3 regions of the Marinilactibacillus sp. XAAS-LB27 genome follow, and region 3 is predicted to be linked to each of the others. Evidence: riboswitches for the same ligand, from Rfam matches in the RefSeq annotation. Region 3 holds a riboswitch; each other region holds the start of a gene.
The links. A riboswitch is a leader RNA that binds a small molecule or an ion and turns the genes downstream of it on or off. The one in region 3 is predicted to bind thiamine pyrophosphate.
Positions count from the first base shown of each region.

Region 1: it holds a riboswitch for thiamine pyrophosphate, as region 3 does, so the genes downstream of both, VXN63_RS10155 (3-oxoacyl-ACP reductase) here and thiT (energy-coupled thiamine transporter ThiT) in region 3, are expected to answer to the same signal.
Region 2: it holds a riboswitch for thiamine pyrophosphate, as region 3 does, so the genes downstream of both, thiD (bifunctional hydroxymethylpyrimidine kinase/phosphomethylpyrimidine kinase) here and thiT (energy-coupled thiamine transporter ThiT) in region 3, are expected to answer to the same signal.

Region 1 is NZ_JAYXKP010000008.1:6,582-17,500, forward strand. It holds gene nrdF (class 1b ribonucleoside-diphosphate reductase subunit beta) at 1-406, shown strand, start outside; gene nrdD (anaerobic ribonucleoside-triphosphate reductase) at 505-2,697, shown strand; gene nrdG (anaerobic ribonucleoside-triphosphate reductase activating protein) at 2,687-3,247, shown strand; gene VXN63_RS10145 (APC family permease) at 3,427-4,791, shown strand; gene VXN63_RS10150 (YtnP family quorum-quenching lactonase) at 5,108-5,983, shown strand; TPP riboswitch at 6,527-6,640, shown strand; gene VXN63_RS10155 (3-oxoacyl-ACP reductase) at 6,770-7,528, shown strand; gene VXN63_RS10160 (tRNA1(Val) (adenine(37)-N6)-methyltransferase) at 7,726-8,448, shown strand; gene VXN63_RS10165 (GIY-YIG nuclease family protein) at 8,423-8,776, shown strand; gene rsmI (16S rRNA (cytidine(1402)-2'-O)-methyltransferase) at 8,754-9,629, shown strand; gene VXN63_RS10175 (hypothetical protein) at 9,693-10,541, shown strand; gene VXN63_RS10180 (NAD(P)-dependent oxidoreductase) at 10,684-10,919, shown strand, end outside.
Region 2 is NZ_JAYXKP010000011.1:6,575-17,493, reverse strand. It holds gene mgsA (methylglyoxal synthase) at 1-373, opposite strand, end outside; gene VXN63_RS11600 (type 1 glutamine amidotransferase domain-containing protein) at 555-1,070, shown strand; gene thiD (bifunctional hydroxymethylpyrimidine kinase/phosphomethylpyrimidine kinase) at 1,448-2,254, opposite strand; TPP riboswitch at 2,475-2,626, opposite strand; gene VXN63_RS11590 (nuclease-related domain-containing protein) at 3,036-3,896, opposite strand; gene VXN63_RS11585 (metal-dependent hydrolase family protein) at 4,517-5,758, opposite strand; gene trpB (tryptophan synthase subunit beta) at 5,850-7,022, opposite strand; gene VXN63_RS11575 (ABC transporter ATP-binding protein) at 7,052-7,834, opposite strand; gene VXN63_RS11570 (ABC transporter permease) at 7,831-8,712, opposite strand; gene trpX (tryptophan ABC transporter substrate-binding protein) at 8,714-9,757, opposite strand; gene VXN63_RS11560 (NAD(P)/FAD-dependent oxidoreductase) at 10,364-10,919, shown strand, end outside.
Region 3 is NZ_JAYXKP010000001.1:652,524-663,442, reverse strand. It holds gene pyrE (orotate phosphoribosyltransferase) at 1-64, shown strand, start outside; gene rpsO (30S ribosomal protein S15) at 233-502, shown strand; gene pnp (polyribonucleotide nucleotidyltransferase) at 785-2,908, shown strand; gene VXN63_RS03180 (biotin--[acetyl-CoA-carboxylase] ligase) at 2,992-3,981, opposite strand; gene VXN63_RS03175 (ribonuclease J) at 4,200-5,879, shown strand; TPP riboswitch at 5,896-6,003, shown strand; gene thiT (energy-coupled thiamine transporter ThiT) at 6,092-6,661, shown strand; gene cls (cardiolipin synthase) at 6,899-8,341, shown strand; gene VXN63_RS03160 (hypothetical protein) at 8,482-8,796, opposite strand; sodium ion sensor (DUF1646 type) at 9,269-9,315, shown strand; gene VXN63_RS03155 (hypothetical protein) at 9,356-9,682, shown strand; gene VXN63_RS03150 (V-type ATP synthase subunit I) at 9,669-10,919, shown strand, end outside.

The sequences.
Region 1 (10,919 bases), on a different contig from region 3:
CATTCTAAGAGACGAATCGGTTCACGGCACATATATCGGATACAAATTCCAGATTGGATACAATCAACTTTCTGAAACAGAACAGGAAGAACTGAAAAACTGGACCTATGATTTGTTATTCAAACTTTATGAGAACGAAATGGAATACACAGAGTATCTTTATGGAGAAATTGGTTGGACGGATAGAGTTGGCGTATTCTTACGTTATAACGCCAATAAAGCTTTACAGAATCTTGGATTTGATCCGTTGTTCCCGGATCAGGCAAACGATGTCGATCCAATCATTATGAACGGAATTTCTACAGGTACAAGTAACCATGATTTCTTCTCGCAAGTTGGAAATGGTTATCTATTAGGTATGGTAGAATCGATGGAAGATGAAGATTACGTAAAATGGTATTCTTAAATCCATAAACAAGCATTCCTGCTGAAAAGTGGGATTTGCTTTTAACGTCACTTGTGAAAAAACAACCAAAGTTACGAAAGTCGAAAGGGGAAATCACTATGGAAACAGTAGATAAAACTAGAACAATGAGTAAAAAAACCCTGAAAGAGTTGAAAGTAGAAAAGCGTGACGGAAGAATACAAGATTTTTCAATCGACAAGCTATTGAACGTATACATAAATATCAATAAAGGTAGTATAGTAGTTACAAAAGAGCAGCAGATGCTTTTAAAAAATAGACTCCAAGAAAAAATAGGAAAAAAAGCACATTCTGTTATACATTCTTGTGAAATAGAACACATTTTAAAAAGCGTTTTAAATGAATTGGGTCAACCAAAGCTGATATTTCAATTAAATGCTCAAAAAGAACAGAAAAATAGAGACAAAGAGAAGCGAAGAGATGTGAATCAAATGATTCAGAATCTTTTAAATCAGGATAAAAGTATTGTAAATGAAAATGCGAATAAAGATAGTAGAGTATTTAATACACAACGTGACCTGACAGCGGGGGTGGTTGGAAAAGCGATAGGGTTGAAGTGGCTTCCAGAACATGTAGCAAATGCTCATGAAAAAGGAGATATCCATTACCATGATCTAGATTACACCCCCTATGCACCTATGAGTAATTGTTGCTTGATTGATTTCAAAGAAATGTTTGAAGAAGGATTTCAAATCGGAAACGCAGATGTAGAGTCTCCTAAATCGATTCAAACTGCAGCTGCTCAGACAGCCCAGATCATTGCAAATGTAGCTTCCAGTCAGTATGGGGGATGTAGTTTTGACCGAATCGATGAGGTGCTGGCACCTTACGCAGAATTGAATTACAAGAAGCATCAGAAAATAGCTGCGAAATGGGTGAAAACTCCTATAGAACAACAGGCATTTGCCAAGGAGCAAACAAAAAAAGACATCTATGACGCTATGCAGAGTCTGGAATATGAAATCAATACCTTGTACACATCCCAAGGACAGACACCTTTTACGAGCATCGGTTTCGGACTAGGCACCTCTTGGATTGAGCGAGAGATTCAAAAAGCCATTTTGACGGTACGATTAAATGGGCTTGGCAAGGAGAAAAGAACAGCGATTTTTCCCAAATTGATCTTCACATTGAAAAGAGGTATTAATTTAGAGAAGGATGACCAGAATTATGCAATTAAGGAGCTCGCATTAGCGTGCTCTGCTAAAAGGATGTATCCAGATATCTTATCTTACGATAAAATCGTAGAGCTGACAGGTAGCTTTAAAGCGCCGATGGGGTGTAGATCTTTTCTACAAGGATGGAAAAACGAAGAAAACAAAGAAATCACTGCGGGAAGAATGAATTTAGGAGTTGTGACTTTAAATCTTCCTAGAGTGGCTTTGGAAGCAGAGGGAGATCAGGATAAATTTTGGTCTATCTTGAAAGAACGTCTAGAAGTCTTGCATGACGGTCTAGTCTTTAAAGCAGGAAGGGTCATGGAAGCAAAGCCTGAGAACGCACCGATTCTTTATATGCATGGTGCCTTTGGCAAGAGGCTAAATAAAGAAGAAGCTGTCGAAAGCCTGTTTATAAATAGAAGAGCGACTGCATCGGTCGGTTATATTGGCTTGTACGAAGTCGCTGCTTCTTTCTTTGGTAGTGACTGGGAGCATAACAAAACGGCAAAAACCTTCACTTTAAGCATACTAAAAGAACTGAAACAAGCAGCGGATGAGTGGAGTGAAGAAACGGATCTCCATGTCAGTGTCTATGCAACACCAAGTGAGAGTCTGACGGACCGATTCTGTCGACTAGATACAGAGAAGTTTGGCGTAATAAAAGAGATTACAGATAAAGGGTATTACACCAATAGCTTCCACTATGATGTTAGAAAGAATCCGACACCGTTTGAAAAGATTGAATTTGAAAAAGACTATGCACCTTTTACGAGCGGAGGGTTCATCCATTATTGTGAATATCCCAAACTCCAGACCAATCTTAAAGCTTTGGAAGCTGTCTGGGACTTTGCATATGATAGAGTCGGTTATTTAGGAACGAACACACCGATTGATCGCTGTTATCAGTGCGACTTTGAGGGAGACTTTAGACCCACAGAATATGGTTTCAAATGTCCACAATGTGGAAATACGGATCCAGAGACGTGTGATGTAGTGAAAAGAACGTGTGGCTATCTTGGTAATCCACAGAAACGCCCAATGGTAGAGGGTAGACATAAAGAAATTGCTGCTAGAATAAAGCATATGGAAAGTTGTGAAATCAATGAAAACTGATCCAACAGCGTGGACATCTGAACAATTCAGCAAACACTATATCGCAGATTATAAACCCTATAACTTTGTGGACGGAGAAGGCGTAAGGTGCAGTATTTATGTCAGTGGCTGTCCCTTTGCTTGTAAAGGGTGCTACAACAAAGTCGCGCAAAATTTTGCATATGGGAAGCCTTATTCTATTGAACTGGAAGATCAAATCATCGAAGATTTACGCGCTGAGTACTGTCAAGGGATGACCTTGCTAGGAGGAGAACCATTCTTGAATACTGGAGTTACAATCCAGTTGAGCAAACGCATTAAAGAAGAGTTTGGAAACAAAAAAGATATCTGGTCGTGGACGGGATATACTTGGGAAGAATTGATGACCGGAACAGAAGATAAACAAACATTGTTGTCTTATCTGGACGTAGTAGTAGACGGACGATTTGAGTTGGAGAAAAAGGATCTGGGTCTGGCCTTTAGAGGGAGTTCGAATCAAAAAATCATCGACGTTCAAAAGTCATTAAAGACTGGAGAGTGTGTGTTGTGGCAAGATGGACACTACTTATGATTTAAAATAGGTATGCTAAACAGAGGGGATAGACTATTTAAGTGAATAAAGCAAAACATTCTTTTCTTAAACTGTGATTTCTGTTATATTCTCTATTATACTGTATTCAGTATAATTATTTATAATATGAATAAAGTATAATAAAAAAATACTATTCAACAGTAAAAAGGAGAGAAACAGTGGAAGATAAGAAGATAGAAATAAAACAGCATTATGGATTACTGACAGCATTGTCTATGATTGTCGGTATCTGTGTAGGTTCAGGAATCTTTTTCAAATCAGATGATATCCTAGCTTATACGGGTGGCGATGTTTTACTAGGCGTGCTTGTATTCTGTATTGGGGCTTTATGTGTGATATTTGGGAGTATCACTTTAACTGAATTAGCTAGTAGAACAGAAAAAACTGGTGGCGTAGTGGGGTATTTTGAAGAGTTCATTTCACCTGCGGCAGCTAGTGCATTTGGCTGGTTCCAAGTATGGGTTTATTTCCCAACAATCACAGTAGTAGTTGCATGGGTAGCTGGAATTTACACCACAATGCTGTTTAACTTACCATCAACACTTGAAACACAAGTCGGTATAGGACTTATTTATTTAACATTCTTATTTGGAATGAACTATATTTCGCTTAAAGCAGGTGGACGTTTCCAAAATCTTACGACGTTCATTAAATTGATTCCCTTAATTGGGATTGGACTTGTAGGGTTGTTCTGGAGTGCACCAAATCCTGAAATTCCAAACGAAGTGGCTGTAATCGGAACAAGCTCTGTAGGACTCGGCTGGCTTGCAGCCTTAGCGCCAATGGCTTTCTCTTTTGAAGGATGGGTTATCTCGACAACCATCACACCAGAAGTTAAAAATGCTAAACGCAATATGCCAATTGCTTTAACCATTGGACCTTTAATTGTACTCGTTGTCTACCTAGCTTACTTCTTAGGAACAGTATCGATTGTTGGAGAAGAGTATATCTTGTCCACAGGAGATGCTGCAATCAGTCAGATTGGTACAGCTATACTTGGGGCAAATGGTGAATCGATCATGCTTACTTTTGTTTTGATTGCTGTTTTAGGTGTAGTCAATGGATTGACTTTAGGATATATCCGTCTGCCTCAAGCACTTGCGACAAAAAACATGATTCCAATGAGTGACAGTATCAAAGTCATGGATGCAAAAAGAGAATTATCACCAGCTTCGACTATTTTTGCTTTTGTAGTTAGCTTGGTATGGATGGGATTACATTATATCTCACAAAAAACGTCCTTGTTATCAGGCGGAGATATCAGTGAAATCGCGATTGTATTCAGTTACTTGGCATACGCTGTTCTTTACTTGAAAGTGATCCAATTGAAACGAGAAGGTGTCATCAAAAATGTCTTCTTAGGCTATGTTGCACCAGTACTTGGAACACTTGGTTCGCTGGTCATTTTAGTAGGAGGAATCTTCTCTAATCCGACTTTTGTACCCTTTTTCCTGATTTTCTCTTTACTTGTCTGTATCGCTGGATTCGTTTATTATCAAAAGAAAAATCAAATCGCATCATAATAAAATAAACCATCCTCTATCTTACAGCTCAGCTGAAAGCGAAGAGGATGGTTTATTATTATGTTGAATGACCAATAATGAAGTTAGTTTAATGGATAGCCCGATTCCAAAAACGTAACTTTTTCATCTGATTTTGACTAATAACTTTTCAGCCCTTCTATGTTAAGGTAAAATCGACTATGCAGAAGAAATTATCAAAACTTTTGATCAGCAGTATTTAAAAAAAATTATTCAGTTCCCATATTGATTTTTGCTTTAACAAAAAAGAACTAGATTTAAGGAATAGGTCGAATTAAAAGGAAAAGGGGTAAACAAAATGACTGACCAATTAGACACATTCAAATTCCATGATATGACATTAACTTGGATAGACGGAGGCATAACTTCAATGGATGGAGGTGCGATGTTTGGCCCCGTCCCGAAACCACTTTGGTCAAGGAAATATCCAGCTAATGAAAAGAACCAGATTGAATTACCAACGGATGCGATTTTAATACAATATAAAAATAAAAATTATTTAATTGATGCAGGAGTCGGCACTGGGAAGCTATCAGATAAGCAAATTCGAAATTATGGTGTGCGAGAAGAAACGAAGATCGAAGAAAGTCTGAATCAAGTTGGATTAGCCGTTCAAGATATTGACGGTTTAATCATGACCCACATGCACTTCGATCATGCTGGAGGCTTAACTCAGTTGAAAGAAGGGCAATATGTATCGACCTTTCCAAATGCTGTGATCTATGTAAATGATATTGAATGGGAAGAAATTCGCCATCCCAATATCCGTTCAAAAAGTACGTACTGGAAAGAAAACTGGGAAGCGGTTCAGGAGCAAGTCAGAACATTTAATAAGAGTCTTGAAATCGTCCCGGGTATTGAACTAATCCATACCGGCGGACACAGCAAGGGACATGCTATTGTAAAACTGACACAGAACCAAGAAACGCTTTTACATCTAGCGGACATCATGCCTACGCATGCTCATCAAAACCCCCTATGGGTGCTTGGATTTGATGATTATCCGATGGATTCTATTGACGCCAAGCTATACTGGATGGAAGAAGCGCGTAAGCTCAATGCAAAATTCATCTTTTACCATGATGCTTTTTATAGAATGGTGCAGTGGGATTATAGTGGGAAGCAAATTATCGATGACCTTAAAAGAACGAAACAAGCTTACATTCAATTTTAAAAAGAAAAAGACAATTAGTAATCATTTACTTGCTTGTTTTGATGTGCTCAATCATTTTTAACTCTAGATTAGCTTTTCTTTTCAAAACAATTAAGAATGACGTAAGGTTGATACGGTTGGTTAAAAACGTTGAATCTAAAGGACGAAAGTCGAGTCCTAAAATGCCTAAATTTTGCTTCTTTTGATATATGTGGTATAATGTTACTACATTAAGAATAAATATGAAGTATTATATAAAATCGTTTTAACGAAGTTTAATCGATCTGGCGCAACTATAGAGTTGTAAGGACACAGTAGAGGTAGGGACTGTGTTGTTTAAATGAGAAACTCAGTCATATAATTTGAATAGTAATTTAGCACGAATTAACTGTATAAGTCATTTATTTTTAATCAGAGAGCCGCTCCCTTAACTGGGAGGGGCTTTTGTCAATTTTAAGGCAATTTAATCCAATACTTAAAGGGAAATTGGGTGAATGTTTTTTAAAATAATATAGTATATTATTTTAAAAGCTTATGATATGATTTATGTAATTGAATACATAAAAAGACCACTAGGGGAGCTTATTGCTGAAATGCTGAGGCTGAGATAGGTAGAAACCTGACCCTTAGGACCTGATCTGGATAAAGCCAGCGTAGGAAAAGTGGAATGAACGATTTTGACTCTAGCACTCTCTTTTGAGAAGGCTTTATTGAGATTGCAAATAAGCCGACACCACTTTTCTGTCCGCAAAGGATAGTGAAGGGGTGTTTTTTATTTGTTCAAAAAAAGTGAAAAGAGGAAAAGCAATGAGTGAACAGAAGACCGTTTTAGTGACAGGATCAAGTCGAGGACTAGGTGCTGTGATTGCGAAACAGTTCGGTGAAAAAGGATATAAAGTAGTAGTCAATTACTTTAAAAGTAAGGAAAAGGCGCTTAAGGTTGTTGAAGAGATAGGGGAAGGAAACGCAATCGCCATCCAAGCAGATGTCAGAAATAAACAACAAGTAGAAGCCATGGTAAAAAAAGCAACAGAACAATTTGGACCTATCGATATCGTCGTAAACAATGCTTTAATCAATTTTGAATTTAATCCAGTCACCCAAGGAGCGGTGGAAGAATTGACTTGGGAAAATTACAATGAACAGCTTCAAGGAACGGTCCAATCTGCTTTGAATACAATCCAAGCGGTCCTTCCCGGAATGAAAAAACAAGGATATGGTCGTATAATCAATATTGGAACAAACTTGTTTCAAAATCCCGTAGTACCTTATCACCAATACACAACTGCGAAAGCGGCACTCATTGGTTTTACTAGGAATATGGCAAAAGAGCTCGGGAAAGATCAGATCACAGTCAATATGGTGTCTGGTGGATTATTAGAACGGACAGATGCTAGTGCAGTGACTACGCCAGAAGTTTTTGATTTGATAGCAGCTAGTTCTGCACTAAATCGTGTGACAGAACCAACAGATGTAGCGGAAGTCGTTGTTTTCTTGGGGTCTGAAGCTTCAAGAGGCGTCACGGGGCAGAATATTGTTGTAGATAGCGGACTGACAATGAATTAAGAAATAAATAGTTTTGTAGAAAGTGATTAATCATTTTATTGATTAGAAGCAAAAAGCTACGCCTTAGTGGGTGTAGCTTTTTACTTGTTCGGGGTAATGTTCACTAGAAAATTTTGGTATACTATAAGAAACTGATAGATAAGGAAGCTAAGCGATTGAAAGACTTACTTAAAGATGACGAACGTATTGATCAGTTGATGCAATACGATATAGAAATTATACAGAGCCCTTCAGTCTTCTCTTTTTCACTAGATGCCGTATTATTAGGAGAGTTTGCTCAAGTACCCAAGCATAATCGCGCTAAAATTATCGATCTTTGTTCTGGGAACGGTGCGGTTGCCCTTATGCTTAGTCAAAAGACGGCTAGTCCGGTGATGGGGATAGAGATTCAGGAAAGACTTGTAGATATGGCAAATAGAAGTATCAAGTTGAATCAGTTAGAGGAACAAGTAACAATGAAAAAGGCTGATGTTAAAGAAATCAGAGAAATGATTCGTCACGATTCGGTGGATGTCGTAACTTGTAATCCACCTTATTTCAAAGTGACAGAAGAAAGCCTTCAGAATCCAAACACGCACCTTGCGATTGCCAGACATGAAATCTTTTTGTCTCTGGAGGAAATGATGAAAGCAACGGCTTTTTTACTTAAAACAAAAGGGAAAGCTTATTTTGTACACAGACCGGATCGGTTTTTAGAAATCTTGGATGCTATGCGTGCCGTTAACCTTGCGCCTAAAAGAGTCCGATTCGTTTACCCTAAAGAGCATAAAGAAGCAAACATGATATTGATTGAAGGCATCAAAAATGGAAAAGAAACAGGATTCTCTGTGCTCCCCCCTTTATTTGTGTTTGATCAAAATGACCAATATTTACCAGAAGTGAGAAGGATGATTTATGGAACTGAACGAAGTAAAGAATAGCTATTTCTATGTCCTACATTGTAAAGATGGTTCGTTTTATGGTGGATATACCACAGACCTAGAGCGAAGACTAGATGAACATAATTCTGGTACAGGTGCGAAATACACCAAACCAGCCTATAGACGCCCCCTTAGAATGATTTATGCTGAAATTCATCCAACGAGAAGTGCAGCGACGAAAGCCGAAGCAGCCTTTAAAAAACGAACAAGAATTAGTAAAGAACGATATTTGAAACAAAACGGAGTGGGGTTACCATTCAGTCAACAAGAACGATGCAAGATTGTAAGAAGAGAGGATGCAGTTGATGCAGACGCAAAAGAGTTATGAGAAAACAGAAACAGGTATGTTATATCTCGTACCGACACCGATTGGGAATTTAGAAGATATGACGTTTAGAGCCATCAGAATGTTGAAAGAAGCAGATTTAATTGCTGCTGAAGATACCAGAAACACCCAGAAATTACTGAATCATTTTGAAATTCAGACAAGTCAGATTAGCTTTCACGAACATAACTCAAATGAACGTACACCAAAACTGATTGAACGAATGATTGCCGGAGAAACGATTGCTCAGGTGAGTGACGCAGGTATGCCTTCGATTAGCGATCCGGGTGTAGACTTGGTTAAAGCAGCTATTGAGGCGGGGATTGCAGTTGTCCCATTACCGGGAGCAAATGCTGCACTGCCAGCACTCATTGCTTCTGGTATCTCACCCCAACCGTTTTACTTTCACGGGTTCTTACCGAGGAAGAAAAAAGATTTGCATACTGAACTGGAAACACTGAATAAACGCCAGGAAACCATCATTTTCTATGAATCGCCACATCGATTAAAAGCGCTACTGGAACAAATTGAAAAAGTCATGGGGCCAGATCGAAAGATTGTTTTAGCTAGAGAATTAACGAAAAGATATGAAGAATTTATCAGAGGAACAGTTTCTGAAGTGTCTGAATGGGCGCAAGCAGAGCAGATTCGAGGAGAATTCTGTGTGATTCTTGAAGGAAATGCTCATCCGATTTTAGACCAAGAAATCGCAGAATGGCAAAATTGGTCTGTAAAAGAACATGTCGAAAAATTAATGGAATCAGACGGGTTAAATAGTAAACAGGCAATAAAAGAAGTATCTATTTTAAGAGAACAACCTAAAAGAGACATTTATTCTGAGTATCACGAGATATAAGACAATTATAGTATTCTTAAAAAAGATACAGTATACTATAATCAAATGAAGGAGGTAGTCTTTATGAAAAAATGGACGAAAATAATCACGCTCTTAACTGTTGGGGCTGCGCTAGCTGCGTGTAGCAACGATAATGATGAAGCTGTAGTGGCACCTGAAACAGAACAAGAAACGACTACTGAGACAGCTACGGAAACAACTACTGAAACGACTGAAGAAACTGAACCAGTCGATGAAACCGAAGATCAAAGAGCAGCGTATCAAGCTGAACTAGATCAAGCACAAGCGCAATATGATAATGAACAGTTGGATGAATCAGCTGGAACATTGTCTGTTTTACTTAAAGAAGATTTAACGGAATATCAAGCCATTAAGGTTGAAGCTGAAGGACTTTTAGAAAAAGTCACGCTCGCTCAAGCGGAACAAGCAAGACAAGTAGCGGGAACCTCTTCTGACAAAACTGAGTATCAGACAGAGCGTAGCTCTTCTGTGCTTGCAGAAAAATACTTAGCTGAAACAGGTCAGTCTATCGAAGCTGCAACAGACGAAGAATTGGGAAGCTGGTTATCTGCTCAAGATAAGAAAGCAGAAGAAACAAGTTCGAGTTCTGAAACAGACGCAGAAGAAACGACAGAAACAGAAGCTGAACCAGAAAATGAATTTGCTACTGACGAAGAAGCGGAAGATTATGCATTCGATCAACTAATTGGAAGACTAGGATTGTCGAATGAAAACTACTCTTATTTTGTGAATAAAACAGATGATCAGTGGGTAACAATTGAAGCAAGAGAGTCAATGGAACAAGACGGCGTAGAATGGTCGAACATGATTGGGATGTACCGTTATAACCTTGAAAATGATTCCATTGAAAAATTGGATTCTATAACAGGGGAATATGAAAGCGTACGGTAAGAGGCCTAGATTCTTAGAAAAATGAAAGCGACACTGACGAGTCAATCGTCAGTGTCTTTTTTTAGTTCTAAACTTACGGAAGTGGAAAATAGAAATTTGAAGCGCCCTGTGTCATAATAGAAAAAAGGGAGTGGAAGAACTTATGTCAAAATATATTTTAGCATTAAGAGAACTTCAGCCAGAGCATCAAAAACGTGTGGAAGAAATCGCACCAGATCATAAGGTGATTCGTTCAATAGAAGAAGCGGATGCCATTGAAGATATTGAAATTCTTTATAGTTGGAAAAAAGATCAAGGAACGGAACTACTTAATAACGATAAAAATCAGCTCAAATGGATTCAAACAGCCTCCGCAGGAATCGATTATCTAGATCTTGA
Region 2 (10,919 bases), on a different contig from region 3:
GGTAAAAGTCTGCATCGAGCCCTCTGAGTAAAATTTCTGCTGAACCTACGTTGGTGGCTAGCGGAATTTCATATACGTCACTCAACCTTAGTAAAGCAGAGATATCTGGTTCGTGTGCTTGTGCTGTTAGTGGGTCTCTTATGAAAATCACAAGATCCATTTTATTGTCTGATATGTAGGCACCAATTTGTTGGTCCCCACCTAGCGGACCTGATTTGAATCGATGAACATCCAAACCTGTTTCTTCTATAATGCGTGTGCCCGTTGTTCCTGTCGCAAGTAAAGTATGTTTTTCTAATATTGCCTTGTAGGCCGTTGCCAGTTTAATGATGTCTTCTTTCTTTTTATCGTGAGCAATTAATGCAATATTCATCTCTGTTCACTCCATCCTATTGGTTTCAGACTCGTCATACTTTGTATCTTCATTCATCATAACATATCTTATCGGTGAGATAATACCATGAGAAACAGCAACTGTTATAAGCATTAGATTTGCACCCATTCTATGTGCGCGATACACTAAGTGTAGAAAAAATAATAGGAGGAATTTAGACATGGGTAAAAAAGTAGCAACGGTTATGACAAAATTATTTGAAGATGTAGAATTCACTTCACCAAAAGAAGAACTTGAGAAAGCAGGCCACGAAATTGTAACGATTGGCTTTGAAGCTGGCGAGACAGTTGAAGGTAAAAAAGGGAAAGCTTCTGTTATAATCGACAAAAGTATTGACGATGTTTCACCAGAAGATTTTGACGCACTACTCATACCTGGTGGGTTTTCACCTGATCAACTACGTAAAGATGAGCGTTTCTTGAACTTCACACGTGCATTCTCTGAAAATAAAAAACCGATTTTCTCAATCTGTCACGGACCACAATTATTAATCAATGCTGAAGTTGTAAAAGGGAAAGACATTACTTCAGTATCTCAAGTAGCGATTGACCTTAAAAATGCCGGTGCAAACTTCCGTGATGAAGAAGTTGTCATTGATGATTCTGGTTTAATTTCAAGTCGTACGCCTGAAGATTTACCTGCTTTTAACAAAGCTATGGTGAACGCGTTACAATAATTACGGTTAGCTGAGGAAATTATTATTTTTATCAGCTAAAACCTTAACTGATTTTAAGGATAAGTAAAATATTTATTGTTAAACTATCTATAGTGTCAGAATTATAAAACACTTTTCTTTTCTCCCCCTAATATTGAACGTTTTAAAGTGGCCCCCCACTTTACTTTGTTCTTTTGAAAAGAAATTTATTCTATATGAAGCTGAACTTTCTTTCTCCCCTGATTGAATTGTATACACTGCTGAATATAGAAACATAAGAGACTAGATATGTCTTAATTTTAATTGAGGTTGGAATGTTTTCCTTCCTTAAAAAAATCCCATTAGGATTCAGCGAATGTTCGCTCTTTCCTAATGGGATTTTTTTGTCTACTTTTATATTAATTAAGTTTACGGTAAGCCCAGTGATTCGTCGGACCATGACCGTGACCAACCTGTTCCAATGGATCAGATATTGCGGCCTGAATGTAAGCTTTGGCAGTCTTGATGGCTTCTAGCACTGAATGACCTTTTGCAATTTCAGCTGTAATACACGCTGAATACGTACACCCTGTACCATGGGTATTTTTCGTGTCAATTCTAGGAGTGGATAACCAAACTTCCTCTCCACTTTCAAGCAGTATCAAGTCAGAGGCTTGCGGATCATCTAAAGCATGACCACCTTTAATGATGACAACTTTGCTGCCAGCTTCTTTTAACTGATAGGCGGCTTTAAGCATAGATTTTTTATTCATAATCTCAGTCCCTGTCAATGCCTCGGCTTCTGGAATATTGGGTGTGATGACATCGGCTAGAGGGACCAGTCTGCTTTTCATGACTTCGACCGCAGTGGATGCCATTAAGGGATGGCCACCTTTTGCGACCATTACCGGATCAATGATCAGCGGGGCTATTTTATTATCTAAAAGCTTGTTTGCAATAAGCTCCATATAATCTCCATTAACCAGCATACCTGTTTTTATCGCTGACAAGTTGAAGTCACTAAAGATCGCATCCAATTGTGCTTCGACCATTTCAAGCGGCATAGGGTGTACTCCGTGAACCCCAAGCGTATTCTGAGCCGTGACCGCCGTTAATACGGATACCCCAAATACGTTTCTTTCCTGAAAGGTTTTTAAGTCTGCTTGAATCCCTGCTCCACCACCACTGTCACTGCCTGCAATCGTCAATACTTGTTTGGTCGTCATTTTCTAGTTCCTCCTTGTACACCGAGCACTTTTTCAATCGCCATAACCGATAAAAAGGTGGTCTTTTCTATTATTTGTTGCGCTACTATTTGAAAATTGTATTGTTTTGTCATTTTGCTCATCCCACTCTCTAGACATTTTAAGACACAAAAAAACTCTTCCAAAATTGATAGAAGAGAGTCGGTTCACACTAAATAAGAATACAGATTACTTGATCTGCTATTCATCATGATCACTTCCCTCCGCTAGCATTACCTAGTTCAGGTTAAGGGTCAGGTCTTACCTTTCTCAGCTTTCACAATCAGTTTGGTTGGAGGGTTGTTGGAAATCCTCGGTCTTTACTGAAAGCTCTATGCTCCCCTAGTTCTTTTAATTTAACGGTTTCATTATATCAGTTCTATGCCGGAAATACCATATGCATGAGCGTCGATTATTTGTCTCAACTCTTTCTATTTTTTACGTTTTTTTTCATCGGTTCATCATACCTTCTTCAAATATATTTTCTATACTATGTTCATACCCACAACAACCAACTTATTTTTCAGGGCGATTACTCCTCCAAGTAATCGTCCGTCTCCTTTTTAACCACTTGCATCTGCAGGTGGTTTTTTTGTTGTTTTGGACTTTACTGATCAGTCTCTTTGATAGTAACGCTTAAGGCCGATTTCATTCTTGGTGATGGCTACATTCAAAGTCAGGAAATCCGTACTCTGTGGAACGGTATAATGAGAACGATCACCACGAAAGGTTCATCGTACATTTGATTACAGAAAATTTCTCCTTAAATATATTCTTTCAGTTTATTCGTTCCTACCATGGTGAAATGTGTTTCTAGCACTTTTCGTATGCTTTTTGTTGATGTTTGTTTACCGCACCAGTCATCGATTTGATTTGTAGTCACCTTACCTTCTGGAAACAAAACTTGATATTGTCTAACACTTTCTAATATAGCTGATTCTAGTGGTACTTTATGCCCGCAGGTCAGACAACTTTTCATTCTAAGACCGCTCGACAAGGAAAGCGTATTGCAGTGCGGACAGACAACCCCTTTTTCTAACAGTTCATAAGGGTATTCGGGCGTAGTTTGTTCATGCTGATTCTGAGTCTCCTGTCCATCCACTAGTTTTTCAGCCAGTTGTCTGTCTTTTTGGGATGGCATTTTAAGCTGATCGTTTATTTTGATGAGGTGGGTTTCAATTTGTGTGGGGAAGATAAAAGAATCGGTGGTACTGGCATTATAAAGGGTAAATGTGGGATGAATGAAGACGACGTGTGCTTCAATTTTATGTTTAAAATGTGTTTCTCTGATTAGATTAGTGAGGTTTTGTTTGGTTCTGGCTAGCTGAATAGTAGGGTTTCTGATAACTTTTCCGGATACTGTCGATAATCCTTCGTTGGTCAAAATGTAATCACCTGAATAATTTTTGATTTCGTACAGATGGATTGTACCTCCAGATATCACTAAGGTATCTATTTGAAAAGTACTTCCGCTAGTTTTTAGTAGTAAATCATTTAGTATCAAAGCGTCATTGGTTAGATGTTTAGCGAGTAGGGTATCAAATTGCTCCTCCCCTGTATATCCTTTTTCGAGATTCCATAGTAGTCTTCGGTCAGATTCCCTTAACGTAGTTCGTGCATCCAAATATATGAGCTTTTTTAGCAAATCTGGCTCTTTTCTCTGATTCTTTACTATAATTGTTATCACCTCATTATTGATACTGATGAATGCTTTGGAATCTAATGAAAATTCTAAAAGTTATTGGTTTTGAGGATAAGCTACAGCTTATCTTTCTTCCTATGGTGGGTTTCTTTTTAATAAGAAATTACAATTATGAACATAGTCCCTCTCGTTGACTTCCTACCTTACGAGACGGACTATCTGGGTGTTTCATTCCCTCTCGTTGGCTTCTGACCTCGCGAGAGGGACTATCTGGACGTTTCATTCCCTCTCGCTGACTTCCCACCTTGCGAGAGGGACTATCTGGGCATTTCATTCCCTCTCGCTGACTTCCCACCTTGCGAGAGGGACTATCTGGGCATTTCATTCCCTCTCGTCGACTTCCAGCCTTACGAGAGGGACTATCTCACCTTTTCATTCCCTCTCGCTGACTTCCGACCTCGCGAGAGGGACTATCTCCCTGTTTCATTCCCTCTCGTTGGCTTCCGATCTAATGAGAGGGACTATCTTAGTGATTCGTACCAAAAACATAGATTAAAAGGATCTTCAAAATGAAAAAACAGCCGTCAGCGGCTGTTTTCAAATCATGCTATTTGGTTTTTGACGATTTTGCCGTCTTTGATGACGAGTTGGATGGTTTCTGCGTTAGATAGGCTGGCAATATCGTCTAGGGGATTCCCTTTGATGACGACTAGATCTGCTAGTTTACCTTTTTCAAGGGTGCCGAGTTCGTTTTCCCAGCCGAGGCATTCTGCGGCTGTCTTAGTGGTCGCGACGATTGCTTCCATCGGCGTCATACCACCTTCTGTCATCAGAGCAAGTTCTCGCAGATTGGTTCCGTGAGGCATGACACCTGCATCGGTTCCCATTGCGATTTTAACGCCTGCTTTGTAGGCCTTAGTGAAACTCTTTTTGTGTGCTTCTATGGCATCTCGAGCTTTTTGAACCGCAGAATCCGGCATTCCAGTTTCTTTAGCCAATTCCAAAACAGCTACTGGAGCGAGTAAGGTTGGAACCAAGTAAGTCCCGTGTTCTTTCATCATTTCAATCGCTTCGTCGTCCAAGAAAATTCCGTGCTCAATTGAATGAATCCCAGCTTTGACAGCCTGCTTAATGCCTTCAGCACCTTGAGCGTGTGCCATGACTTTAACCCCTTTTCTAAAAGCGGCTTCTTCCACAATCACTTGGAGTTCTTCTAATGAAAACTGGGTAAATTCTGGATGATCCGTTGCACTGAGCACACCACCGGTCGCGTGGACTTTGATCACTTCTGCTCCGGCGCGCAACATTTCCCGGGTCTTCTTGCGTACTTCTTCTACGCCATCTGCTTTTCCGTCTGGCATTCCAGGGTAATTAGCCTGGAGAAGTTCCACGGTTTGCCCTGAGGTTGTGTAGCCATCGCCGTGTCCGCCAGTGATTGTCAGCGCATTGATACTGAGCTGCATTCGAGGGCCTTCTACAATCCCTTCTTCTACGGCTTTTTTGACACCGAGGTCTGTTCCTAAAGCGTCGCGAACAGACGTAATTCCTGCGTTGAGTGTATTGCGCATATAATTGATCGCCTGATAAAACATATAGGAAAAAGGTGTTTCCAGTCTGTTTTGCACGGAAGAATATTCCATCATTAAATGGACATGTGTATCGATAAATCCTGGAGCGATCGTTGCACCATCGACATCAATTGTTTCGTCAACAGTCCCATCAAAATCAGCAGCATCCCCCACAAACACGATACGGTTCCCGTCAATGACGACCGCGCCTTGTTCCATCGGTTCGCCACCATTACCATCGATCAATAATCCATTCTTAATCATCGTTTTCGTCATGTCATTCTCCCCTTAGCTATTGAATATAGTCTATTCTAACCTAAGGATTTACCGATTACTACATTACGATGAAAAAAAGATGAAATTTTTATCATTTAGAATTTTGCATTGCCTTCAATAAATCCTGAACTTGTTCTACATCTTTGTCTCCGCGACCTGAAATCGTCAGGATAATAGAATCTTCCTTATCAAATTCTGGTGCCAGTTTCTTCGCTAGCGCCACTGCATGCGCACTCTCCAAAGCCGGTATAATACCTTCTTTTGCAGCTAGCAGTTGGAAAGCTTCTAGCACTTCTTCCTTAGACACAGTGTAGTATTCTGCGCGTCCGCTCTCTTTTAAATAGCTATGTTCCGGCCCAATTCCTGGATAATCTAACCCAGCCGCAATCGAGTACGTTGGTGCTGGGTCGCCATTCTCGTCTTGTAGCACCAGCGTTTTAAAGCCGTGAATTTCTGCTGGCGTTCCATGTGCCATCGTAGCTGCTTCTTCCGGTTCCGCTCCAATCAAACGCACTTCTTCTTCATCAATATAATGGGCGAAAGAGCCAATTGCGTTACTCCCACCGCCGACGACCGCGATAACCGCTGCCGGAAGTTTGCCATCTTGCTGGATAATTTGACGCTTTGACTCCTCACTAATCACAGACTGAAAATGTCTGACGATCGATGGGAATGGATGCGGTCCAACAGCCGAGCCCAATAGGTAAAATGTGTTCTCATAATTTTCTACAAGATCCGCTAAAGCGACATCTACTGCGTCTTTTAGTCTTCCCTGCCCCTTTTCGACCGGTATGACTTTTGCACCCAACAGTTCCATGCGAAAGACATTTAACGCTTGTCTTTCGGTATCGAGTTTGCCCATGTAGATGGTGCAGTCCATGCCAAACATGGCACAGGCTGTAGCCGTCGCAACGCCATGTTGACCGGCGCCGGTTTCTGCAATGATTCGGTGCGCACCCATGCGTTTTGCGAGTAAAATCTGGCCGATTACATTATTGATTTTGTGCGCTCCTGTGTGATTCAAGTCTTCTCGTTTCAAGTAGATTTTGGGACCGTCAAAAGCTTCCGTTAGTCTGGAGGCAAAGGTAAGCGGGTTTTCTCTTCCGACATATTCTTTTAGGATTTCTTTGAATTCACGGTTGAATTCTGTGTCATCTTTATAGTGTTCAAACTCATCTGATAAATGATCCATCACTTCTTTTAGTGCCGGTGGGACAAAGCTTCCACCAAAGTCTCCGAAAAATCCTGTTTCATTCGCTGCCATTTTATAGCGCCTCTTTTCTAATGAGTTATTTACAGTACTGCCGTCAAATTTTCTTCTTCAAACAATTTCAGTAAGTCTTGCATTGTCATTTGCTCTTTAGCCTTCTGATCTAAGTCCAACGTGATTTTACCGTCTTTCATAACAATCAGACGATTTCCATACGCTAATGCATCTTCCATCTGGTGGGTAATCATCATACAAGTCAATTGTTTTTCTTTAATAATCTGATCTGTGAGTTCCATTAGTTTTTTAGACGTTTTCGGATCCAGCGCTGCTGTATGTTCATCCAGTAGTAACAGGTCTGGTCGCGTCATCGTTGCCATCAGTAAACTCAACGATTGGCGCTGACCACCAGATAAATTACCAGCCGGTGCATCGATTTGTTTTTCTAGTCCATTACCAATCGATGCACACATCTCTACAAAAGCTGCTTTATTCTTTTTCAAGCTTCTAGATTTCAGCGTCTTTCTTTCTCCACGTAATTTAGCCAAGAGTAAATTCTCCGCTACGGTCATTCGCGGTGCCGTCCCCATTTTAGGATCCTGGAACACTCTTGAAATTAATCCTGCTCGTTTTTCTTCTTTCCACTTTGTCAGGTTTTTATCTTTTAATTCGACAGTTCCACCAGTTGTTTCTGTTGAACCGGTGATACTATTGAACAAAGTAGATTTACCGGCGCCGTTTCCGCCAAGTACAGTAACAAATTCGCCTTCGTTCAGGGTAAAATCGACACCGTCCAATATTCGGTTATCTTCATCGGCCTGGTTCGTAATGACTTTTGTCAAACCTTTTAGTTTCAATAATGCGCTCATGCTTTTTCCCCTTTCCCGATTAGCGTGCCTAGTCCAAGTGTCCGTCTAATTTGTGGAATCATTAAACAAATCGCTAAGATCACTGAGCTGAAAATACGGATGTATGTTGTATCAAAGCCTAGTTGGATAACACCTAATAGTAGTAATTGGTACAAAACTGACCCAATCACGATGGTACACAACCGCTCGCCGAGTTTTAGATCCTTGAACATCACTTCTCCGATGATTAGGGAAGCAAGACCGATAACGATGACCCCAGCTCCTCCATTGACGTCTGCATATCCGTTGTTTTGCGCGACAAGCGCACCAGCTAAAGCAATGACCCCATTTGAGATGACGAGTCCAAGAATTTTCATATTGTCTGTACGAATGCCAAGGGACCGTGCCATGTCTTCGTTATCTCCGGTAGCGATAAAGGCTTGTCCGAGATTGGTGTAGAAGAATGCCAGAATCACGCTGATTAGGATAACAAGTACGATGATTCCGATAAAGACAACGTCGTAATAATTTGGTAAGCCTTGGAAATAATCAAATAGTCGGCTTTGGTTCAGCAAATTTAAATTTGGTCGTTTCATAATGAAGAGATTGACCGAGTGTAAGCCAGACATCACGAGGATCCCTGCTAGAATCACAGGGACTTTTCCTTTTGTATAAAGGAGTCCCGTTGCTAGTCCGGCACACATACCTGCCAAGATTGCTAAGATGATCGATAAAATAGGTGGAACACCGGACACAATTGCGGTCACGGCAACTGCAGCTCCTAGTGGAAAGGAACCTTCTGTTGTTAAATCTGGAAATTTCAAAATACGGTATGTTAAATATAGACCTATTCCGAGTACTGCCCATAAAAAACCTGATGCGATCGCTGATATAATCATCTTATTGACCTCCCTCTTCTGGTTCGATAATTCTACTATTTTCTAAGACCTCTTCTGGAATCGTTACGCCGATCTTTTCTGCTTTTTCTACGTTGATCAACTGCTCGCCGCCTTCTACGATATAAACCGGGAACGTTGCTGGATCTTGACCATTTAACACTTCTGCGGCCATTCTTCCTGAATCAACCCCTAGTTGAACTTGGCTGATTCCAATCGTTGCCAGTCCCCCTTGTGCAATCATCAAGTCAACCGTTGGAATGAGTGGCATATTATAACGATCCGCTTCGCTAACAACGGTGTTGAAGGCACTAGCGATCGTATTATCTGTCGGCAAGTAAATCACATCCACTTCTCTGGACATCGTTGCGATCATTTGCTGAATCTCATTTGTGTTTGAAACAGTATAAGTTTCTAAGTCTAGTCCAGCATCTTCAATTGCGACTTGCGCGCGCTCTGCTTCTGCTCGGGCATTATCCTCACCAGAACTGTAAAGCATACCAACCGTTTGCACGTCTGGTAAAATGTCTGTCATTAATTTGATCTGCTCTTCAACAGGTGCCTGGTTCTTTACGCCTGTAACGTTTCCACCTGGTTCCTCCTCAGAAGTCACTAGGCCTGAACCGATCGGGTCTGAGACAGCAGCCATTATGACAGGAATTTCACTTGTTGCATTTGTCAGCGCCTGACTAGCGGGTGTTCCGATACCAATCACAATATCTGCGCCATCACTCACAATGGAACTTGCCATGGTATTCATCAAGTTCTGATCCCCTTGTGCATTCTGGAAGTTGATTGTTAGGTTTTCGCCTTCAACGTAGCCATTATCCGCTAACCCTTGAATCGTTCCTTCACGAATTTCATCTAGCGACGGGTGACTTGTCGTTTGTAGTAAGCCGACCGTGAATTGCTCTTCAGGTGTTTCTGTTGCTGTTTCACTATTATTTGAAGCTGTTCGGTTAGTGCTTTGTCCACTCGGGAAAAAGAATCCTATAATTAATACTGCAAATATTAGTGCAAACGTTACGAGCATGCCTCTTCTTTTCATTTTTACGTTTCCTCTCTCGTTCATCATTTTTAGGTTCGTTTACTGTTCAGCCCGTTCTTTTCCATTCCCAGTCAGATATCATCTGCATCAGCTCCTTATATACTTATGTATGCTTTTAATTAGACAGTGCTTTCACAGATAAGCCACAAAAAAAGGCAATCTCCACACTTTGGTTCAGTAGTGGAAATTGCCTTTTAAAAAAACAAAACCACATAGATATCGTGATATCTATGTGGTTACTTATCTAGAATTTCTCGAGAAATAAGCCGCATAGATACAAAATTTAGAATGAGTTCTAAACGTTGTATCTATGAGACTACTCATATCTACAACGATCTACGCCAGCTTTGCCAGTTCATATTCAATTGTACTGTCTGCTTAGAATCGAAGTTCATGAGTGTCTCTCCTTTGTCATCTCTAATGTGATTTTTATCTTACAGTGTTCCTCAGAAGTTGTCAACAAAAATCTTCTCCTTCTCTGAGAAGCTTGTTCGTGCAGTCTATAAACCATTTGCAAACCTATTCATTTTTCAGTTTCCCTGTTCCTTTGATCTTTAAAAATGGTAAACTGACTAGGTAAAGAAAGAAAAGGAGTTCGTTAAGAACATGACAAAAAAAATCGCTATTGTAGGTGCCGGAGTTGTCGGTGCTTCAGCAGCCTATTATTTAAGTAAAGAAAAAGATATTGAAGTGACAATTTTTGATGAAGGGATTGGACAAGGAACTTCTGCCGCAGCTGGGATTATCAGTCCATGGTTATCAAGAAGACGAAACCAGAAGTGGTATCGTATGGTGAAGGCAGGCGCCGCCTTTTATCCAGAATTCCTGAGTGAAGTCATGGACGGTGAGCCTATTCCTAAGACCGTTTATAGCAAAGTCGGAACTTTATTGTTTAAATCCAAGTACCGCCACTTGGAAGAACTACTTGAGATAGGACGCAAAAGACGTGAGGAAGCGCCAGAAATTGGCGATCTTCAGATTTTATCCCCTGAAGAAATCAAGCTGAAAGTGCCCATTTATACTGGAGAACTATCAGCCTTATGGGCATCAGGCGGCGCTAAAGTAGATGGCAAAGAATTGGTAAACTTATTAATTGAGAAAGCTACACAGAATGGTGCGACCTTTATTCAAGAACGTGTGGAAAATTTGAAACCTGCTTCTA
Region 3 (10,919 bases):
AATTAAAGATAGTGATCGAACGAGCTTGATGGAATGGAAAAAGGATCCTAAAAGTTGGCAGTGATACTTGATTTTTAGTATGAAGTGCTGTAAGATTTATAAAGTGCTTTAGTACTGAAAAAGACTTCCCGTTTGATTCATACTTTAGAACACAGACCATTACTTGGATAGGCGTAACACCAACGTTATCTCAGTAACTGGATTCAAAAAAAAGAGGAAGAGGTGTAGTGAAATGGCTATAACAAAAGAACTTAAAACACAAATCATGACAGAATATGCTCGTCACGAAGGAGATACTGGTTCTCCAGAAGTGCAAATCGCTGTATTGACTGCTGATATCAACGAATTGAATGAGCATGCTCAAAGACATAAAAAAGATTTCCACTCTATGCGTGGACTAATGAAAAAAATCGGTCACCGTCGTAACTTGTTAGCTTATTTACGTAACAAAGATATCACACGTTACCGTGAATTGATCCAACGTTTAGGACTACGTCGTTAATAAAAGGCTATATAAACCGCTTAGTTATAAAAGTTAGATGGATATGCGGGTAAAGATATATATACGCCTGCCATCATCTTAATAGCGAATCCGGATGTATAAGCTGGATTTGGTTTATAAAAAAAGCGGGATTCTTTTGAATCTCGCTTTCTTTATAGTCAAAATTTGGAAAAATCGGGAAGATTTGATTCTCTACTATGCAAATGTGATTTTTTTAAAGGAAAAATGACATTTGTTTAGTAGAACGAACTTCCTGTCAATAAAGATCAAAAGGAGAATATAATGTCAGATAAAAAAGTATTTTCAACCGAAATCGGTGGAAGAACTCTAACAGTAGAAATCGGTCAATTAGCCAAACAAGCCAATGGTGCTGCATTACTTAGATATGAAGATACTGTCGTATTAACTGCTGCAGTAGCAAGCAACCAAGCTAGCGATCGTGATTTTTTCCCGTTAATGGTTAGTTACGAAGAAAAAATGTACTCAGTTGGTAAAATTCCTGGTGGATTTATCAAAAGAGAAGGACGTCCTTCTGAAAATGCAACCTTAACTGCTCGTCTAATTGATAGACCATTACGTCCAATGTTTGCTGAAGGATTTCGTAATGAAGTTCAAATCACAAACACCGTTATGTCTGTTGATCCTAACAATTCTCCAGAAATGACAGCAATGCTTGGTTCGTCATTAGCATTAAGTATTTCAAATATCCCGTTTAATGGACCAATTGCTGGCGTAAATGTTGGTAGAGTGAACGGAGAACTTGTCATCAACCCAACTGAAGAGCAAACAGAACAGTCTGATATTCATTTAACTGTCGCGGGTACTAAAGAAGCTATCAACATGGTTGAGAGTGGAGCAGAACAAGTATCAGAAGAAGATATGTTAGAAGCATTACTTTTTGGACATGATGCAATTAAAGAACTTGTAGCATTCCAGGAAAAAATTGTAGCAGAACTTGGACAAGAGAAAATGGAAGTGATCCTTTCTGTTCCAAACCAAGATCTTAAACAAAAAATCACGTCAGCTTATAACGATAAAATGAAAGAAGCCATTCAAACTTTCGATAAGCAAGAAAGATCTGAAAAGACAGAAGCTGTTAAGCAAGAAATTATTGAAGCTTATCAAGAAAAACTAGCTGATCATGAAGAAAAAGACAGCATGATGAAAGATGTTAAAGCAATTGCTTCTGATATGGAAAAAGATGAAGTACGTCGTTTGATTACTCAAGAAAACATTAGACCTGATGGACGTAAAGTCGATGAGATCCGTGCACTTGAATCAGAAGTTTCTATTCTTCCTCGTGTTCATGGTTCGGGACTGTTTACTCGTGGACAAACTCAAGCACTATCTGTTGCCACACTTGCACCACTTAATGAGCACCAGATTATTGATGGTCTTGGAAGTGAAAACAGTAAGAGATTTATCCATCACTATAACTTCCCTCAATTTTCTGTAGGGAGTACTGGACCAGTAAGAGGACCAGGTCGTCGTGAAATTGGGCACGGAGCTTTAGGAGAAAGAGCTTTAGCACAAGTGATTCCAAGTGAAGAAGAATTCCCATATATGATTCGTTTAGTAGCAGAAGTACTTGAATCAAACGGTTCTTCTTCTCAAGCAAGTATCTGTGCAGGAACACTTGCTTTAATGGACGCTGGAGTACCGATCAAAGCACCAGTTGGCGGTATTGCAATGGGCTTAGTTATGGAAGGTGACGATTACACCGTACTGACGGATATCCAAGGGCTAGAAGATCACCTTGGCGATATGGACTTTAAAGTTGCTGGAACAAGAGAAGGTATTACAGCCTTACAAATGGATATTAAAATTGAAGGAATCACTAGAGAGATCTTAGAAGAAGCATTGACTTCCGCTAAAAAAGCTCGTCTTGAGATTCTTGATAATCTTGAAGCGGCTATTGGAACTCCACGCACTGCATTGAGTGCATATGCACCAAAAATCGAATCAATCAAAATCAAGCCAGAACAAATCAAAGTGGTTATTGGTAAAGGCGGAGATACAATTAATGGAATCATCGCTGAGACAAATGTTAAGATTGATATTGATGAAGAGGGTACTGTTTCAATATATGGTCAAGATGCAGATGCAATCAAACGTGCAATCGAAATTATCGAACAATTGACTGAAGAAGTAGAAGTTGGAAAAATTTACAAAGGAACCGTTAAGAGAATTGAAAAATTCGGCGCATTTGTAGAAATTATCAAAGGAAAAGATGGATTAGTCCATGTATCCGAACTTTCTGATAAATATATCAAGAATGTTGAAGATGTGATTTCCGTTGGGGATGTTCTTGAAGTTAAAGTAACAGAAGTTGATAAAATGGGAAGAGTAAACCTTTCTAGAAAAGCTGTTCTTGAAGCGAAAGAACCAGAAACTGAAACAGAATAACTTAAGCTAATAAATAAAGCACCCTTTTAAAATCTAACTGAAATCAGTTGATGGATAAAAGGGTGCTTTATTGTATTCTGGATTCAGATATATCCATTGTCCCCTCGAATAGAATAATGAGTGGAAATGAGTGGCGTTGTTTCAGAAGTATCTAAATAAGTTACGACTAGGGCCCCATCAACATCTAGAGAGTCGATAGAAGCTTTTCTTCTACTATCTGTGTCTTCAATCCAATATTGATGCCCGATCAAAGCGGAGTGTTTTCTGCAAACATCTAAAAAAGGCTTCGAGTCCTGATCAGAGAGCCAAGATTCATAATAGGTTTCAAAAAACTCTAAAAATTTAGAAATAATCTTGTTTGGATCAACTGTTTCGACTTCTATTTTAAGAGAACTGGCTTTTTCTTTTAAGAATAGCGGAATATCCTCTTTATCCAGATTGGTATTGACTCCTATACCAATAATGATGCCTTCAAGTTGACTTCCTGAATATTCTGCTTCAGTTAAAATGCCAGATATTTTCTTTTTATGGACCAACACATCATTGGGCCATTTGATTTCTGCCTGAATATTATTAGCTGATAAAGATTGGACAAGTGCAGCAGCGGCCATTTGTGTCAAAATAGAGTAACGGAGCTTTTGATTTGAAGGTTTGAGTAGTAGACTCATCGATATTGTTTTTCCAGCAGGGGAAGACCACTGTCGTCCTAACCGTCCTTTTCCAACTGTCTGTTCATGGGCAAGAACTAAGGAACCATGATTTAATGAACTCAGATGCTTTTTGATATAGTCATTTGTAGAATCAACTGACTGAAGAAGTATTATATGATGACCAATTCTTTCAGTTTCCAGCTGGTTTATAATAGACGTTTTAGATAAAATAGGGTTCAAGAGCGTAACCGTTTTAAAGTCAAATTTGATGGGCATTCCATCTTCTGATAGTTCTTCTAATACCTTCTTTGTCATTTTTTCAGAACATGAACAAGCCTCACTAACTTCTATTATTGAAGCAGAATGAGTGGGCTCACTGTTTAAGTAATCCAGATGAATAGCTTTTAAGTTTTGAGGAACCATGATTTGATCTCCATTTCCTTCAAGTTTATAGTAGTAAAGTATACAGATACTAAAAGAGAAAGTCGACTCGTTCCTAAGTAGAAGATTAGTAGGAAATAAGGAATTTCTATGCTATACTAAAATCAGTGTAGAGTGAACGGACGTAAGAAAAATAGGCGAAATAGACTATAATAACTAAGTTGAACTATACGTTAAATCAACTTTTAGAGGTGAAAAATTTGAGTAATATTAAGATTATTCCTTTTGGAGGAGTAAGAGAAAACGGAAAAAATTTATATGTCATTGAATCAGGAGAGGACATCTTTGTCTTGGATTGTGGATTAATGTATCCAGAAGACGACTTGTATGGTATTGATGCAGTTATTCCTGACTTCAGCTATTTACTAGAAAACAAAGACCGCATTGCAGGTGTGTTTTTATCACACGGACATGAGGATGCTATAGGCGCATTGCCATACTTCCTTGAATCTTTCAATGTACCTGTGTTTGGATCAGAACTAACCATTGCATTAGCAAAATTATTTGTTAATGAATCCAGTCTTGGTGCCGATTTTGATGATTATCATGTAATCGATGAACACACAGAAATTGATTTTCATGGAAACTTAGTGAAATTTTTCAGAACAACGCATACTATACCTGACTCTATGGGTATTTCTGTTAAGACTGATGACGGGAACATTGTCTACACTGGAAACTTTAAGTTTGATCAGAGTGCAAGTGAAGGATACCGTACGGACTTTTCTCAGATTTCTGAGATCGGTAAAGAGGGTGTACTTGCGTTATTGAGTGATTCAAATGAAGCAGAAAGTACGATAGAAAATGTTTCTGAGAAAAAAGTTCAAGAAGAAGTTTTGGATATTTTCCAAGACTCAAATAGTAGAATTATTGTTGCTGCAGTAGCAAGTAATATTTTACGTATTCAACAAGTGCTGAATGCGGCACAAGCATCTGGAAGAAAAGTATTCATAACAGGACGTAATCTTGAAGCGATTCTCGCAACAGCGATTGAATTAGACAAATTGACACTTCCTGATGAAAATTTAATCGTCTCAGTGGATAAAATTGATCAGTTTGATGATAACCAAATTATCGTACTTGAAACTGGCGCTTCTGGTGAACCAATTAAAACACTTAGCCGTATGGCAACAGGCAATCATGGACAAGTTAACATTAAAGAAAATGATCTTGTATTTATTGCTACAAGTCCATCTATTGCAATGGAAGTAACCGTTGCTGAAACAGAAAACTTGATCTACAGAGCGGGTGCTACTGTTAAGCATATTTCTGATAATATGAAAGCTTCTGGTCATGCTACGCCGAACGATTTACAATTGATGATCAATTTACTTCAACCGAAGTATTTTATACCAATCCAAGGAGAGTATCGTATGCTTGCAGCTCACGCTGATTTAGCAAACGAAACAGGTATGGATAACGCAGATATCTTTATTTTAAGTAATGGAGATGTTTTGAACTATCAAAATGGTAAAATGAATCAGACTGGTCAAGTACCAGCTGAAAATACGTTAATTGATGGAATTGGTATTGGAGACATTGGAAATATTGTTTTAAGAGATAGACGACTATTATCTGAAGATGGTATTTTTGTAGCGGTTGTAACGATCGACCGGAAAAAACGCAAAGTCGTTTCTGGCCCACACATTGTAACAAGAGGGTTTGTCTTTGTTAAAGAAAGTCAGGATTTAATTAATGAGTCTAACGAAATCGTTACTGACGTGGTACGCAAAAATCTTGAACATAATGATTTCGACTGGGGATCTATCAAGCAAGATATTAGAGAAGAACTCGGAAATCATTTATTCAAAAAAACACGTAGACGTCCAATCATCTTACCTGTTATAATGGAAGTGAACCAAAATCGTCGATTCAAATAAATCACGATAAATTAACTATTTGTACTAGGGGAGCCAATTGAATTGGCTGAGAGTGGACTATAAAGTCCAGACCCTTTGAACCTGTACGTTCGTACGTGCGTAGGGAGAGTACCTAGAATCAGTGTCTAAAAGTATTTTTGTGCTTTTTTGCTATGATGATAAGAATTTACTCCTCCTCTAGTATACATAGTATCTATAGGAGGAGTTTTTGTATGCAGAACGAGAAGTTAAGAATTTATATTGAAGGGACACTATTTGCGGCCATTGCCATGATTTTGTCTTTAATACCCATAGGGATTGGATCATCTTTTAGTGTTTCATTAGGGACGATTCCGTTGACATTTTTTGCCATTAGAAGAGGAATGTTGCCTGGTTTATTTGCGGGCTTTTTATGGGGAATTTTGCATGTAGTAGCTGGAACAGCTTATATATTGAATATCTATCAATTTATTATTGAATATGGATTTGCTTTCACTTGTGTTGGTTTTGCCGGGTACTTTAGCCAAACCATCATCAAAAATATAAAAGAAAATTCACTGAGCAGCGCTAAAAAGTATTTGATCATCACGACATTCATAGGATCGGCTGCACGTTGGTTCTGGCATTTTTTAGCTGGTGTATTCTTTTTTGGAGACTATGCAGTGTGGGGGCTTGATCCAATAACGTTTTCTTTGCTATTTAATGGAGCGAGCATGCTGGCAACAATAGCGGTCACGATTATAGTGTTGGTGTTATTATTCGATAGAGCATCATCTATGTTTGTGCCTAAATCAAAAAATTAATTCTTGAAAATATTTTCCATCAAGCAGTCTCTACTATTAGAGGCTGCTTTGTTTTTTACCAACCAATTGTTACAAAATAACGTATTCTTTTAAAAGGGACTTCGCTTTAGGAGCCCTCTAGGGATAATATATGTAGACGGGTAAAGGCAGAATAGTGTAAACTGATTAAGAAAAACTCTAGAAGGCTAGTGTCAGGTGTTCGTAGAGGAGTCAATAAAAGACTATAAGGGGAATAAAATGGAGATTATTAGAACAATATTCTGGTTATTTATTTTTATCAATTCAATTTTAGCATTTATAACAGTTTTCAGAGAAAGAGAAAGAGATATTGCAGCAATATGGGCATGGCTACTCGTCATTACAATGTTACCCGGGATCGGAATTGTTCTTTACCTATTTCTTGGACGAAAAATATCTCAAGAAAATATTTTCGACATTCGATCACAGAAAAGAATTGGTATGACGCAATTGGTTGAAGCGCAAAAACAGTTAATTGAGTCCGAAAATCTAGATGTTCCGGAAGCGAAGCATATGGATGCTACCTTGGAACTAGTTTCTCTCTTCTTAGAAAGTAATGAAGCTATTTTAACCAAAGGAAATAAAGTGGATATTATCACAGATGGTAAAGAAAAATTCGATAGATTAATAGAAGACATCGGTAAAGCAGAACACCACATTCATGTGACTTACTATATATTTAAAGCAGATGGTATTGGTACAAGATTGTTAAAAGCTCTAGAAGAAAGAGCTGAAAATGGGGTTGAAGTTAAAGTTTTATATGATCCGATTGGGGCTAGAGTCGTAGGCGCTCATTTCTTTGAACATCTAAAAGCTCTAGGAGGAAAAGCTGAGCCTTTCTTCGGTTCTAAATTTTTCAGACTGAACTACAGAAATCACAGAAAAATAGTCGTAATCGATGGAAAAGTGGGTTATACAGGAGGCTTTAATGTCGGAGATGATTATTTGGGTCTCTACGAAAAGATGGGATACTGGAGAGATACACATCTTAGAATCAACGGAAACGGTGTTCTTCCTTTGCAAACAAGGTTTTTGATGGACTGGAATGCATCTGTAAAACATCATCCAGTCAGTTATGAAGAAAGTTATTTTCCAGTTTCATCTTTTATAGGCTCCACTGATCTACAAATTGTTTCCAGCGGACCAGATACTGAAATGCATGCAATTAAAAAAGGTTTTCTTAAAATGATTAGTATGGCTAAGGAGTCCGTTTATATCCAGACACCCTATTTCATACCAGATGAAGCGTTGATGGAAACGATAAAAATTGCGAGTTTATCTGGTATTGATGTTAAATTGATGATCCCCAACAAACCAGATCATCCTTTCATATACCGTGCTACTCTTAGCTATGCGGAAGAAATGATTAACTCAGGCGTCAAAGTATATATTTACGATGCTGGATTTATTCATGCAAAGACAATCGTAATAGATGGAGAAATATTATCAGTGGGTACAGCCAACTTTGATATAAGAAGTTTTAAGCTGAACTTTGAAGTCAATACCTTTATTTACGATCGCCATTTGGCGAAAGAGCAAGTAGCTATTTTCGAGAAAGATATGGAAGCTTCTTATGAATTAACTCGAGAAATCATAAACCAGTATTCTAAATGGGAATTATTCAAGCAGCAATTTAGTCGTTTGTTTTCGCCAATACTATAGGTTTTGTAATAAGTATGTATAAAATTCATTTGTAATAACGTGAAAAAGTCTTCAAAGGGAACGTGTTTCTCCCTCTGAAGACTTTTTAGTGTTAAGAAATATACTAGCAATAAATAAAACGAAAGTTTAAACTATAGAGTTTACTTAACTAGTCTAATATGTCTGATTTGATCACTGTTTATCAAATGAACAGTATTACTATTATGGCTATTCAAAATGATTTGACTACTATAAGGAGAAAAAGAAGCTGTTCCAGTACATTCGGATATAGATGAGTCGTGTGCAGATGGATTCAATTGTATAGTAATCAGTTTCTGTTTACGCACAGCTTGTTTGATGAAGTGTCTTAGTTGTAAAGCTGGCATTTGTTTATGAACTGCAAAGTGACTACGATTTAAATAAGTTTCTTTGAAGTAATGAAGGATTTGATTTTTTTCAACTGCAAATTTTTCCATGAGCTCATCTCCCGAACGTTTGTTTAAATAGATTATACCGAACACGCATTCCGTTTGTCAACAAAGAATTAGAAAGTCAATTTGGACAACTAAATTTCGACTTAAGAAGCCTTCTACTAAGTAAGTACAGTTAAGGTTAAATGGTTTTTAACTTCGGAAAATTTCATTGACTGTCTGTTTCAATGTGTACGTTTATTTTGAGTTAGAGTTTAAATAACATAATAAAAAATAGGGACTATAAAATACAAATCATAGTGATGAAAACACTATTGAAAACTCGCGATATTAAGAATCTTAGGTTAAAGTGTCCACAATTGGTTAGAGTAAACTTAAAATAAAGAATATGAAGTTGCAAGTGCTAACAATCTTTGATTCTACAACAAAAATCTTCATTTATAGTAGGGCTATCGAATTGAAATCTCGTGAGACGTATGGTATCATATTACTCGTAGTCGAAATAAAATATTAATGCGGTTGGGCGTGAGCTTTCAAGGATAATTTCTTCTGGGGTGAGAAGAGGCTTGTTAGTTGCGCCCTTTTTGGCGGAAGGAGGCACGATATGAACCGTGAGGCAATTAATTATGTAAAAGACGCTGAAGCACGCGCTTCTCAATTACGGAAAGATGCTGATAACGAAATCAAGCAGATCGAAAAAGAAACAGCCCAAGAAGTTGAATCTATTCGAACAGCACTTGAAGCAGAGTTGTCAGAATACAAGTCTGAGCAAGAGCAAATTTACAGTAGTAAATTAGAGAAAGACAAAGCTGAAATGGATGAATCCGCTAGTAGAGAAGCAGAGCGGTTCGAACAGGCTTATCAAGAGAACAAAAATGCTCTAGCCAATCGAATAGCAGAGGAGGTAGTGCGTCGATATGGCAATCGCTAAAATGAAAAAACTGACTTTGATGGCCGAGCAACAGAACAAAGAAACATTGTTGCGTTCTATTCAAGAAATGCAGAGTATCGAAGTCATTTCACTATCGGATGTTTTAGAAGAAGAAATTCTTGATCAGTTTGAAGTCACAGATTCTTACAAAGAAACTGCGGATTTTCAAACAAAAATTCAAGATATTGAGCACGCAATCACTTTTGTTAACAAGTATGTTCCTCAACCTGGAACGATTGAAAAATTAAAGACAAAGCGTGATGTTTTCTCTTTGGAAGAATTGGAGAGCCATGTTTCAAACGTAGACGTGGATGATTTAATCGACAAAGTGAATTCAAGAGAACAAAAGTTGAATCAGATTGAAGAGCAGAAAAAGGCTCTTCAAGAAGAAGAATCATTTTTAAGAAAATGGCGAGGACTTAATTTCCTTCCTCAAGAAGTTAAAGGACTTAAGTTGTTGAATGTTCACATCGGAACAGTTGATAATGAACATGCACCTTTATTAACCCAAGGATTAGATGAGTTAGCTACTGTATACTTTGAAGAAATTTATAGTAGACAAGATGAATCTGCTTATATGATCATTGTTCCAAAGGATAATGAAGAAGCTTTCAGTAAACTCGTTGTAGAATTAAGTTTCAGAGAACTAAAATACACGTATGACCTGTTACCGGAAGATGCATTATATGCTAATTTAAATGCTCAAAAAGGGTTACGTGAAGAAGAATCGGCTGCTAAAAAAGAAATGAAAGAGTGGAAACCACTTGTTAAAGATCTTGAATTAGCAGAAGAATACTACTATAATCTCGGACAAAGAGATTTAGCTAAAGACTTGGTTTTAAATAGTGAACACCTATTTATTGCTAGTGGATGGATTGAAGAAGAAAAAGTTGATTTGTTGAAAAATACTCTTCATTCTGAAATTGGAGAAGATAGTATTGTTGTTATGACAGATGATGTGAAAATGGAAGAATTCAACCAGGTTCCAATCGTTTTGAAAAATAGCAACTTGATCAAACCATTCGAATTGATTACTGAGATGTTCAGTTTGCCAAAATACAATGAAGTCGATCCAACACCACTTATGTTCCCGTTCTTCATGATTTTCTTCGGTATGATCGGAGCAGATTTAGGATATGGAGTTTTACTTGGACTCGTTACTTTCGTCGCATTGAAATTTTTCAGTGTAGAAGGCTCTACGAGAAGATTTATGAAATTTCTTCATATACTATCGTAT